DNA from 2 places in the Oceanibaculum indicum P24 genome. Region 2 is predicted to be linked to the other one. Evidence: predicted binding sites of a transcription regulator. Region 2 holds the regulator's gene; the other holds the start of a gene.
What was found. The regulator HrcA, encoded in region 2, represses chaperone genes, less so after heat shock. The targets are predictions, from matches to a motif close to GTTAGCACTCNCCNNNGGNGAGTGCTAAC.
Positions count from the first base shown of each region.

Region 1: a site for HrcA is predicted at 3,368-3,396, ahead of groES (co-chaperone GroES). Genes of this name have one in related genera too.

Region 1 covers NZ_AMRL01000038.1:13,750-19,512, reverse strand. Annotated here, with positions in the region: gene P24_RS17925 (Ldh family oxidoreductase) at 1-446, shown strand, start outside; gene P24_RS17920 (MarR family winged helix-turn-helix transcriptional regulator) at 463-969, opposite strand; gene groL (chaperonin GroEL) at 1,261-2,907, opposite strand; gene groES (co-chaperone GroES) at 2,956-3,270, opposite strand; gene P24_RS17905 (usg protein) at 3,637-3,900, shown strand; gene ahcY (adenosylhomocysteinase) at 3,959-5,254, opposite strand; gene P24_RS17895 (HPr family phosphocarrier protein) at 5,368-5,649, opposite strand; gene P24_RS17890 (PTS sugar transporter subunit IIA) at 5,646-5,763, opposite strand, start outside.
Region 2 covers NZ_AMRL01000002.1:130,566-136,328, reverse strand. Annotated here, with positions in the region: gene dnaK (molecular chaperone DnaK) at 1-259, opposite strand, end outside; gene P24_RS02500 (DUF1848 domain-containing protein) at 437-1,321, shown strand; gene grpE (nucleotide exchange factor GrpE) at 1,324-1,971, opposite strand; gene hrcA (heat-inducible transcriptional repressor HrcA) at 2,017-3,057, opposite strand; gene rph (ribonuclease PH) at 3,225-3,941, shown strand; gene rdgB (RdgB/HAM1 family non-canonical purine NTP pyrophosphatase) at 3,946-4,545, shown strand; gene hemW (radical SAM family heme chaperone HemW) at 4,549-5,706, shown strand; gene P24_RS02470 (YifB family Mg chelatase-like AAA ATPase) at 5,725-5,763, opposite strand, start outside.

The DNA.
Region 1 (5,763 bases), on a different contig from region 2:
CGGCAAAGGAAGGGCGCGCCATCCCGGAAGGCTGGGCGATCGACGCGGATGGCAATCCCACCACCGATTCGACGGCCGCACTCGCCGGCACGGTGCTGCCCATTGGCGACGCCAAGGGATCGGCCCTGGCGCTGATGGTCGAGCTGCTGTGCGGCGCGCTGACCGGATCGAACTTCGGCTATGAGGGCACCTCCTTCTTCGAGGCCGAGGGCGCGCCCCCAAGTGTCGGTCACATGATCCTGCTGTTCGACCCGGCCCGCTTCGGCGGCGGAGACGTGGCAGCGCGCGGCGAGGAGATGTTCGCGCAGATCACGGGGCAGCCCGGTGCCCGGCTGCCCGGCGAGCGGCGGCGGGCGCTGAAAGCCGCCGCGGAACGCGACGGCCTCTCGCTGCCGGACGCCCTCTATGCGGAACTGGTGCGGCGCGCTGGCGGCAACGCTCTCTAGCCGTCAGGCATCCCCATCAGGCATCAAGACCGCCGCTGCCGCGCTGCCGGGTCCAGAGCGTCCGCAGATCGACCATCAGTGCGCTGTCGTTCGGGACCGTCTTGCGCCCCTGCTTCGGCAGGTCGAAAAACTCCCGATCAACCGTCTCGGCCAGTGGCAGCGCGCGCTCCGCCAGCGACCGGCCGGCCAGTGTCAGGCGCGGCAGACGGGCGCGGGCATCGGCCCCCCGGCTGCGTTCCAGCAGGCCTTTCGCCTCCAGCGTGCGCAGCACCTGCGATGTCATGGTGGCATCCGCTTGGCAGAACCGGGCGAGGTCGCCCTGGGTGATCGGCATGCCGGTGATGGCTTCACGCTGCTCCAACCGCAGCAGCGCGGTCAGCAGCATTGCCTGCACATAAGTGAGGCCGAGCGGCGCGAGCACGATCCGCATCTGCCGCTGCCAGGCATTGGCCAGCTGCCACAGCAGGAAGCCCGGCGATTCCTCTGGTTCTCCCGGAGAGTCCGGGATCTGTCTTGCTTTCATTTATGGCGCCCTCCCTATCGCTATTATCGCATCGCCAGCCCCGGTTATCCGGGTGCCGCGTGCGTCTTTTCATTGCCTGGCGCTGTTCTGCCCCGCCGCAAGCGGCGGGATAACGTTATTGTCAGCCCCTTTCGTCCATTCCATGTGCAATCTGAAATATACTAAAGCACAGAGCCGTGAGGCTGAACAGTACACGCGCAAAAGGTACGCGCCTGTTCCCTGGTGCAAAGAAAAACCCCGGCAGCCGAAGCTGCCGGGGTTCTTGTCTTTTGGGCTTGGAAAAGGCCGGACTTAGAAGTCCATGCCGCCCATGCCACCCATGCCACCCATGTCCGGAGCGCCGGCCGGGGCCTTCTTCTCCGGCTTGTCGGCGACCATCGCCTCGGTGGTGATGAGCAGCGAGGCGACCGAGGCCGCATCCTGCAGGGCGGTACGCACGACCTTGGTCGGGTCGATGATGCCGGCCTTCACCAGGTCCTTGTACTCACCGGTCTGGGCGTCGAAGCCCCAGCTGGAGTCGGTCGATTCCAGCAGCTTGCCGACAACCACGCCGCCGTCCATGCCGGCGTTCGCGGCGATCTGCTTGGCCGGGGCCTGGATCGCGCGGCGCACGATGTCCACACCGACGCGCTGGTCGTCATTGCCCGGCTTCACCTTGTCGAGCACCTTAAGCGCGTGCAGCAGGGCGACACCGCCGCCCGGAACCACGCCTTCTTCGACAGCGGCACGGGTCGCATGCATCGCGTCGTCGACGCGGTCCTTGCGCTCCTTCACCTCGACCTCGGAGGCACCGCCGACGCGGATGACGGCAACGCCGCCAGCCAGCTTCGCCAGACGCTCCTGCAGCTTCTCGCGGTCGTAGTCCGAGGAGGTCTCCTCGATCTGCGCGCGGATCTGCGTGACGCGGCCCTCGATGTCCTTCTTCTTGCCGGCACCATCGACGATGGTAGTCTCTTCCTTGGTGATCAGCACGCGCTTGGCCTTGCCCAGCATTTCGAGCGAGACGGTCTCAAGCTTGATGCCGATGTCTTCGGAGATGACCTGGCCACCGGTCAGGATGGCGATGTCCTCCAGCATGGCCTTGCGGCGATCGCCGAAGCCCGGCGCCTTCACCGCCGCGACCTTCAGGCCACCGCGCAGCTTGTTCACCACCAGGGTGGCCAGGGCCTCGCCCTCGACATCCTCGGCGATGATCAGCAGCGGCTTGCCGGACTGCACGACAGCCTCCAGCACCGGCAGCATCGGCTGCAGGCTGGACAGCTTCTTCTCGTGCAGCAGGATGAACGGGCTCTCCAGCTCGGCGTTCATCTTGTCGGCGTTGGTGACGAAGTACGGCGACAGGTAGCCACGGTCGAACTGCATGCCCTCGACGACTTCCAGCTCGGTCTCCAGGCTCTTCGCCTCTTCGACGGTGATCACACCCTCGTTGCCGACCTTCTCCATCGCCTTGGCGATCATCTCGCCGATCTCGCGCTCGCCATTGGCCGAGATGGTGCCGACCTGGGCAACCTCGGCGGAGGTGGCGATCTTCTTGGAGCGCTTCTTCAGGTCCTCGACGACGGCGGCGACGGCGAGGTCGATGCCGCGCTTCAGGTCCATCGGGTTCATGCCGGCGGCAACCGACTTGTTGCCCTCACGCACGATGGCCTGGGCCAGCACGGTGGCGGTGGTGGTGCCGTCACCGGCGACGTCGTTGGTCTTCGAGGCCACTTCGCGCACCATCTGGGCGCCCATGTTCTCGAACTTGTCCGACAGCTCGATCTCCTTGGCGACGGAGACGCCGTCCTTGGTGATGCGCGGCGCACCGAACGACTTCTCGATCACGACGTTGCGGCCCTTCGGACCCAGCGTGACCTTCACCGCGTCAGCCAGAATATCGACGCCGCGCAGCATCTTGGTGCGGGCTTCGCTGCTGAACTTAACTTCCTTGGCAGCCATGTATGTCTTCCTTCAATTGGGTTGGATTAAGCGACCGGGAGAGGCGCCTCAGGCGGCCTTCTTGCCCTTCGCGGCGCCTTCGATGACGCCCATGATGTCGCTTTCCTTCATGATCAACAGCTCCTGGCCGTCGACCTTCACCTCGGTGCCGGACCACTTGCCGAACAGCACGCGGTCACCCGCCTTCACATCCAGCGGGCTGACGACACCCTGCTCATTCTTGGCGCCCGGGCCGACGGCGATCACTTCGCCTTCCATCGGCTTTTCCTTGGCGGTGTCCGGAATGATGATACCGCCGGCGGTCTTCTCCTCGGACTCCAGCCGACGGACCAGCACGCGATCGTGCAGAGGCCGAAACTTCATATGGGTAGCCCTCCTCAATGACACGCGGGCATTGGTGCCGCGTGGAAATGACTGAATTTGCAGCTCCCGGAGGGAAGGAACCGGGCACACAGGCCCCGTTAGCACTCTCCCCCGATGAGTGCCAGACACATAGGAAAGTGAATTTTCCCTGTCAAGGCGCGCAATGGAATGAGTCGGTGCGGATTCTGCGCAGGCGCTTCGTGGGTGGGGCCCGGAACTGTTAGCACTCTCGGCGGCCTGCTAACAAGTTATTGATTTACAACATTTTTATTGCCGACGCCACAAGCCGGCGGCACAGTTACAGAAAAACGACAGGGACGCAAATTTTTCCGCAAACTTTTCCAGCGACACGGGAGACTTTTGCCGATGAGCGGACTGATCCGACAGCTTGATGGCTACCGCCTGACCACCGCCGAGATCCTGTATCACCTGCCCGACCATCCGGGGCTGCTGCAAAGCTTCATCTGGCAGGAATATGACATGGCCCCCTCCTACCCGGTGCTGCGGCGCTTCCTGGATTTCTGGCAGGGCAATCTGGACGGCAAGCTGCACTCGGTCACGGTCGGATCGGCCAGGCTCATCACGCCAGGCTCGCTGCGCCACGCCAATGTGAGCCTCAGCCTGCACTGATGCCCAAAAGACGAAGGGCCGGCTGTGAGCCGGCCCTCCTTTGTCCCCTGCGCCAGGATCAGTAGCGATACTGGTCCGGCTTGAACGGACCCTTGTCCTCGACGCCGATATAGGCGGCCTGATCGGCACTCAGCTTGGTCAGCTTCGCGCCAACCTTGGCGAGGTGCAGCGCGGCCACCTTCTCGTCCAGGTGCTTCGGCAGCACATAGACCTTGCGCTCGTAGTTCGCGTGGTTCTTCCACAGCTCCAGCTGCGCCAGCACCTGGTTGGTGAAGGAGGCACTCATCACGAAGCTGGGATGGCCCGTGGCATTGCCCAGATTCACGAGCCGTCCCTTGGACAGCACGATCAGCCGCTTGCCATCGGGGAAGACCACCTCATCGACCTGCGGCTTCACCTCTTCCCACTTGTAGTTGGACAGGGCGCCGATCTGAATCTCGGTGTCGAAATGGCCGATATTGCAGACGATGGCCCGGTCCTTCATCTGGCGCATATGGTCCAGCGTGATGACGTCCTTGTTGCCGGTCGCGGTGACGAAGATGTCGGCCTGCGGGGCGGCATCCTCCATCGTCACGACCTGATAGCCTTCCATCGCCGCCTGCAGGGCGCAGATCGGGTCGATCTCGGTGACCATCACGCGGGCGCCGGCATTGCGCAGGCTGGCGGCCGAGCCCTTGCCGACATCGCCATAGCCGCAGACCACGGCAACCTTGCCCGACATCATCACGTCGGTGGCGCGGCGGATGCCGTCCACCAGGCTCTCGCGGCAGCCATAGAGGTTGTCGAACTTCGACTTGGTGACGCTGTCATTCACGTTGATAGCCGGAACCTTCAGCGTGCCCTTCTTCTGCATCTCGTACAGGCGATGCACGCCGGTCGTGGTCTCCTCCGACAGGCCGCGCACGTCCTTCAGCATCTCGGGATACTTGTCGTGCATCAGCACGGTCAGGTCGCCGCCATCGTCGAGGATCATGTTCGGGGTCCAGCCATCCGGGCCCTTCACGGTCTGCTCGATGCACCACCAGAACTCCTCCTCGGTCTCGCCCTTCCAGGCAAAGACCGGGATGCCGGCCGCGGCGATGGCCGCAGCAGCCTGATCCTGGGTCGAATAGATGTTGCAGGACGACCAGCGAATGGAGGCGCCCAGATGGGTCAGCGTCTCGATCAGCACGGCGGTCTGGATCGTCATGTGCAGGCAGCCGACGATGCGGGCACCAGCCAGCGGCTTGGCGTTGCCGTATTCCTCGCGCAGCGCCATCAGGCCGGGCATCTCGGTCTCGGCGATGTTGATCTCGCGGCGGCCCCAATCGGCCAGCTTGATATCGGCGACTTTATAGTCGGTGAAGGAACCCATCGCGGCTGTCTCCTGAAAAGGCGGATCGTCGAAAATACGCTGTCGCGCCGGGCTATAGCAGAGGCCCGGCGTCGCAGCAAGGATAAAGATATCTTTATATGGTTATGAAAACGTTACTCCTCGCCGAACTTGTCGGCGACGAGTTGTTCGAGCGCCGCCATCGCCGTGGCGGCATCCGGGCCGCTGGTGGTGATCGCGATGCTGCAGCCCGGCGCGGCGGCCAGCATCATCAGCCCCATGATCGACAGGCCCGACACTTCCACCCCGCCCTTGGCGACGCGGATATCGGCGTCGAAGGTCTCGCTCAGCTTCACGAATTTGGCGGCGGCGCGGGCGTGCAGACCGCGCTTGTTCACGATGGTCACGCTGCGGTGCAGCGCCTCGTCTGCACTCACGAAATTTCCCCGGCCAGCAGCTTGGAGGCGACATTGATGTACTTGCAGCCCGCCTCCTGCGCGCTTTCCACGGCCTTGGCCAGGTTTTCCGTGCCGCGCACGCTGGCCAGCTTG
Region 2 (5,763 bases):
CCTTGTCCTTCTCCACCATCGGGTCGTCGATCCGGCGGCCGACAAGGCGCTTGATCGCGAACAGGGTGTTTTCCGGATTGGTCACGGCCTGGCGCTTCGCCGGCAGGCCGACAAGGCGCTCGCCGCTCTCGGTGAAGGCGACCATCGACGGCGTGGTGCGCATACCTTCCGCGTTCTCGATGACGCGGGCATTGCCGCCTTCCATCACGGCGACGCAGGAATTGGTCGTACCAAGGTCAATGCCGATAACTTTGGACATGCTCTATTTCCTTTCTTCAGCAGGGCTCACTCGGCCCGTCAAGGCACCGGTCGGAGCCCCCTATTGGGATGGGGTTAAGCTGACCTGACGGAACTGCAAGGGTATATAGGCAGCGAAACTTGGTGCTGCAACGGTGAAAATCCGCCAATTCGGGCACGAAAAACGGCAAAAAGGCACATGATCGTCTCTGCGAGCTACCGAACCGACATCCCGGCCTTCCATGGCGACTGGTTCCGGATGCGCCTGCGTGCCGGCTATTGCCTGGTCGCCAGCCCCTATGGCGGAAAGCCCTACCGGGTGGCGCTGACGGCGGAGGCGGTGGACGGCTTCGTGTTCTGGACGCGCAATGCCGGCCCCTTCCTGCCAGCGCTGGAAGAGGTACAGGCGTGCGGCATGCCCTTCATCGTACAGTACACCGCCACCGGCTATGGCCGCGCGCTGGAACGCGCCACGCTGCCTGCCGAGGGCGCCATCGCGCAGATGCGCACGCTGGCGGCAACCTATGGCAGGCGTTCGGTGGTCTGGCGCTATGACCCCATCCTGTTTGCGGGTGGAATGGATGCCGACTGGCACCGTGCCAATTTCTGCCGGATGGCCACAGCGCTGGCCGGCACGGTGGACGAGGCGGTGGTCTCTATCCTCTCGCCCTACCGCAAGACGGCGCGCAATCTGGACCGCATGACCCAGCGCACCGGTCTTGCCTGGCAGGTGCCGGACCCGGACCAGTCCGCCGCCTTGCTGGCCGATCTGGCGGAGATTGCCCAGGGCGCTGGCATGCGCCTGACCCTGTGTGCTCAGCCCGACCGGCTGACGGCGGGAGTGTCGCCCGCCGCCTGCATTGATGCCGCGCGCCTGTCGGATGTCGCGGGGCGGGATATCACCGCCCGCACGAAGGGTAACCGGCCGGGCTGCCTGTGCGCCGAATCGCGGGATATCGGCGCCTATGACACCTGCCCGCATGGCTGTGCCTATTGCTATGCGGTGGCCGATCACGACAAGGCGCGTCGCAGTCACCGGGCGCATGACCCGGCGGCGGAGAGTCTGTCGCCGATGGGAAATTAGGCTCAGGCCGAGGTATCGACGCGCCCGGCTGCCTTCGCCTCGCCCTTGGCGACGCCGACCATGGCGGCCTTCAGCAGCCGATCATGGATGACATAGCCCGGCTGCAGCAACTGCACGACGGTGCCGGCCGGGTGGCCGCTGTTCTCCACCTCGAACATCGCCTGATGGTAGTTGTAGTCGAAGGGATCGCCCGGCTCCGGCGCCACCCGGCGCACGCCGTGTTTCTCCAGCGCCGCCAGCAGGGTGCGCTCGGTCATCTCCACGCCTTCCATCAGTGCCTTCACGGCAGGCTCGTGCGCGGCCTCGGCCGGCACGGAAGAAAGGGCGCGGCGCAGATCGTCGGCCACGCCGGCCACGTCCCCGGCGAAATTGGCGATGCCGAACTTGCGGTCCTGCTCGCGGTCGCGCTCTGCACGCTTGCGCACATTCTCGGTCTCGGCGACGGCACGCAGCAGCTTGTCGCGGGTATCCGCCAGCTCCTGGGCCAGCGCGCGGGTGGCGTCGTCGATGTCCATCGACTCCGCTTCCTCGCCGACGCCGACCTCGTCCAGCGTCTCCGGCGACTCGGTGCCAGAAGCGGTCTCGGGGGCGGTCACCTCCGGTTCCTGGGTGTCTGAGGCATCGTTCTGCGGCTTGGTATTCTGGGTCATGGCTTGCTGCTAGCTTCCGGTTCTTCGGTCTGTCGTCGGGTTCATTTACCCTATCATGCGGCCGATGATCTTGGCCGTGTAATCGACCATCGGGATGATGCGGGCATAGTTCATGCGGGTCGGGCCGATGACGCCGATGGCGCCCAGCACCTGCTCGCGGCTGTTGGCATAGGGGGCGACGATCATCGAGCAGCCGGCCAGGCCGAACAGCTCGTTCTCGGACCCGATGAAAATCTGCACCCCCTCGCCCTTGTTGGTGGCTTCCAGGAGGCGCATCAGGCTCTCTTTGGTTTCCAGCGTCTGGAACAGGGTGCGGATACGCTCCAGATCCTCCAGCGCGGTCACATCCTCCAGCAGGCGGGCCTGGCCGCGCACGATCAGATAGCCGGCATCGTCGCCGCCGGTCCAGGTCGCCAGCCCGGCCTCCACCACCTTCTGCGACAGCGCATCCAGCTGGGCGCGGTGCTGTTCCAGCTCGTGCTGGATGAACAGCTTGGCCTCCTCGATGGTGCGGCCGTTCAGACGGGCATTCACGTAATTGCCAGCCTCCATCAGTGCCGAGGGCGGCAGGCCGGCGGGCAGCTCGATCACGCGGTTCTCGACCATGCCATTGTCGGACACCATGACGACCAGCGCCCGGTTCGGCCCCAGGCTGACGAACTCCATATGCTTCAGCCGGTCATCCTGCTTCGGCGCCATGACGAGGCCTGCGCAGTTCGCCAGGCCCGACAGGGTGGTGGTCGCCTGTTCCAGCACATCGCCATAGGAGCGGCCGAGGGCGGCGCATTTCGCCTCGATGGCGGTGCGCTCATTCTCGGTCAGCCGGCCAACCTCCAGCAGCCCGTTCACGAACATGCGCAGGCCGGCCTCGGTCGGCAGCCGGCCTGCCGAGGTGTGGGGCGCGAACAGTAGCCCGGCCTCTTCCAGGTCGGACATCACATTGCGGATCGTCGCCGGCGACAGCGCCAGATCGAGCCGGCGCGACAGGGTGCGCGAGCCGACCGGTTCGCCGGTTTCCATATAGGCATCGACGATAAGGCGGAATATCTCCCGCGACCTCTCATTCAGCTTGGTGACGGCTGACATCGGTGAAGGCGTTGAAATTCCGTACAAATCCATTTGCTTTCGGGTTGTTCGAAGCCTTCCGAATCTAGGTACGCCCTGGCACAGCGTCAATGTGTCCTCGACGCAGCGCGCGCAGGGGGCTAGCTTGCGCGCCGAAATGCGAACCAGCCATCCCCATGGAGGATACCATGCGACCTTCGGGCCGCGCGCCGGACCAGATGCGCGCCGTTACCCTGGAACCGGGCGCCAGCAAGTACGCCGAAGGCTCCTGCCTTGCCCGGTTCGGCGACACGCATGTGCTGTGCGCCGCATCCATCGAGGACCGGGTGCCGCCCTTCCTGCGCAATTCCGGCAAGGGCTGGGTGACGGCGGAATACGGCATGTTGCCGCGTTCCACCCACACCCGCACCGACCGCGAGGCGGCGAAGGGCAAGCAGAGTGGCCGCACCCAGGAAATCCAGCGGCTGATCGGCCGCTCGCTGCGCGCCATCGTCGATCTGGAAAAGCTGGGCGAGATCACCATCAAGGTGGATTGCGACGTGCTGCAGGCCGATGGCGGCACCCGCACGGCGGCGATTACCGGCGCCTATGTGGCGTTGCATCAGGCCTGCCAGCATCTGCTGAAGCTGGGCATGGTCAAGGCGCTGCCCTTCACCGATTCGGTGGGGGCGATCTCCTGCGGTATCTACAAGGGCCAGCCGGTGCTGGACCTCGACTATGCCGAGGATTCCGACTGCGATGCCGATGCCAATTTCGTGCTGACCGGCACCGGCGGCATCGTGGAGGTGCAGGGCACCGCCGAGGGCGCGCCGTTCAGCCAGGCGCAGCTGGGCGAGCTGCTGGGCCTCGCCAACAAGGGCATCGGCGAGCTGGCGATCCTGCAGCGCAAGGCGCTGGGGCTTTAGCGTCATGGCGCGCCGGTTTGCAGAGAAAAAGCTGGTCATCGCGAGCCACAATCCCGGCAAGGTGCGGGAGATCGGCGATCTGCTGCGCCCCTTCTCGGTCGAGGTGGTCTCCGCCGGCGACCTTGGCATCTCCGAGCCGGAGGAGACCGGCATGACCTTCCGCGCCAATGCGGAGCTGAAGGCAAGGCATTCGGCGGAAGCCTCCGGCCTGCCGGCGCTGGCCGACGATTCCGGCCTTGCGGTCACCGCGCTGAATGGCGATCCCGGCATCTATTCGGCGCGCTGGGCCGGCCCGTCGAAGGATTTCGGCCACGCCATGCAAAAGGTCGAGGAGGCGCTCGCCGGCAAGACGGACCGGTCGGCCCGCTTCGTCTGCGCGCTGGCGCTGGCCTGGCCGGATGGGCATGTGGAGATTTTCGAGGGCACGGTCGCGGGCGATCTGGTCTGGCCGCCACGCGGGGACAAGGGCTTCGGCTACGATCCGATGTTCCGCCCGGCAGGGGAAGCCTTGACCTATGGCGAGATCGACCCGGACGAGAAGCACGCGACCAGCCACCGGGCGGCGGCGTTCCGGCAGCTGGTCGAGGCCTGCTTCAAGGACTGAGACATGACGGCGCCGGACACTCTGGCGGTCTATGTCCACTGGCCGTTCTGCCGGTCGAAATGCCCCTATTGCGACTTCAATTCTCACGTCTCGGCGAGCATCGACCATGCGCGCTGGCGGGCCGCCTTGCTGCGTGAGATCGACCATTATGCCGACCGCACCCCGGGCCGGACCGTCACCTCGGTCTTCTTCGGCGGCGGCACCCCTTCGCTGATGGAGCCGGCGACGGCGGCTTCTGTCATCGAGCATATCGGCCGGCGCTGGCGCCTGGATGCTGGCGTGGAGATCACGCTGGAGGCCAACCCGACCTCGGTGGAGGCGGCGCTGCTGGCGGGCTTCCGTAGCGCCGGGGTGAACCGCGTCTCGCTCGGTGTGCAGGCGCTAAACGATGCCGACCTGAAATTCCTCGGCCGCGAGCATTCGGCGCGCGAGGCGCTGGCGGCGGTCGATATCGCCGCCAGCCTGTTCGATCGTTTCAGTTTCGATCTGATCTATGCCCGGCCCGGCCAGACGGTCGCGGGCTGGGAGGCGGAGCTGCGTCAGGCGCTGTCCCATGCGGTCGGCCATATCTCGGCCTATCAGCTGACCATCGAGGAGGGCACGCCCTTCCATCTGCGTCATGCGCGCGGCGAGTTCCAAATCCCGGACGAGGATACCGGTGCCGCCCTCTATGAGGCAACGCAGGCGGTGCTGGACGCGGCCGGCCTGCCTTCCTACGAGATTTCCAACCATGCAAGGCCGGGCGAGGAATCGCGGCACAACCTCGCCTATTGGCGCTATGCCGATTATGCCGGCATCGGCCCCGGCGCGCATGGAAGGTTGACGTTGCAGGAGGGCAAGATCGCGACGCGCCAGCACCGCGCGCCGCAGATCTGGCTGGAACGGGTGGAGCGCGACGGCCATGCGACCCAGGCCGAGCTGCCCGTCGCCCCTGAGGAACGGCTGACCGAGATGCTGATGATGGGGCTGCGCACGGTGGAAGGCGTGCCGGCGGACCGCTTCATCCGCGAGACCGGCCGGGAGATGCGCGCCGCCCTCGATTCCGTGCGGCTGGACCGGCTGGTCGCGGGCGGGTTCCTGATCGCCGATGCCGCCGGCCTGCGCGCCACGGCTGAGGGCCGCCAGCGGCTGAACGCCCTGCTGCCGGCACTGCTGGGCTGAAACTCTACCGTCCCCTTTTTACCGTCCGGGCGCGATGCGGCGGTAGCTGAGCGCCTC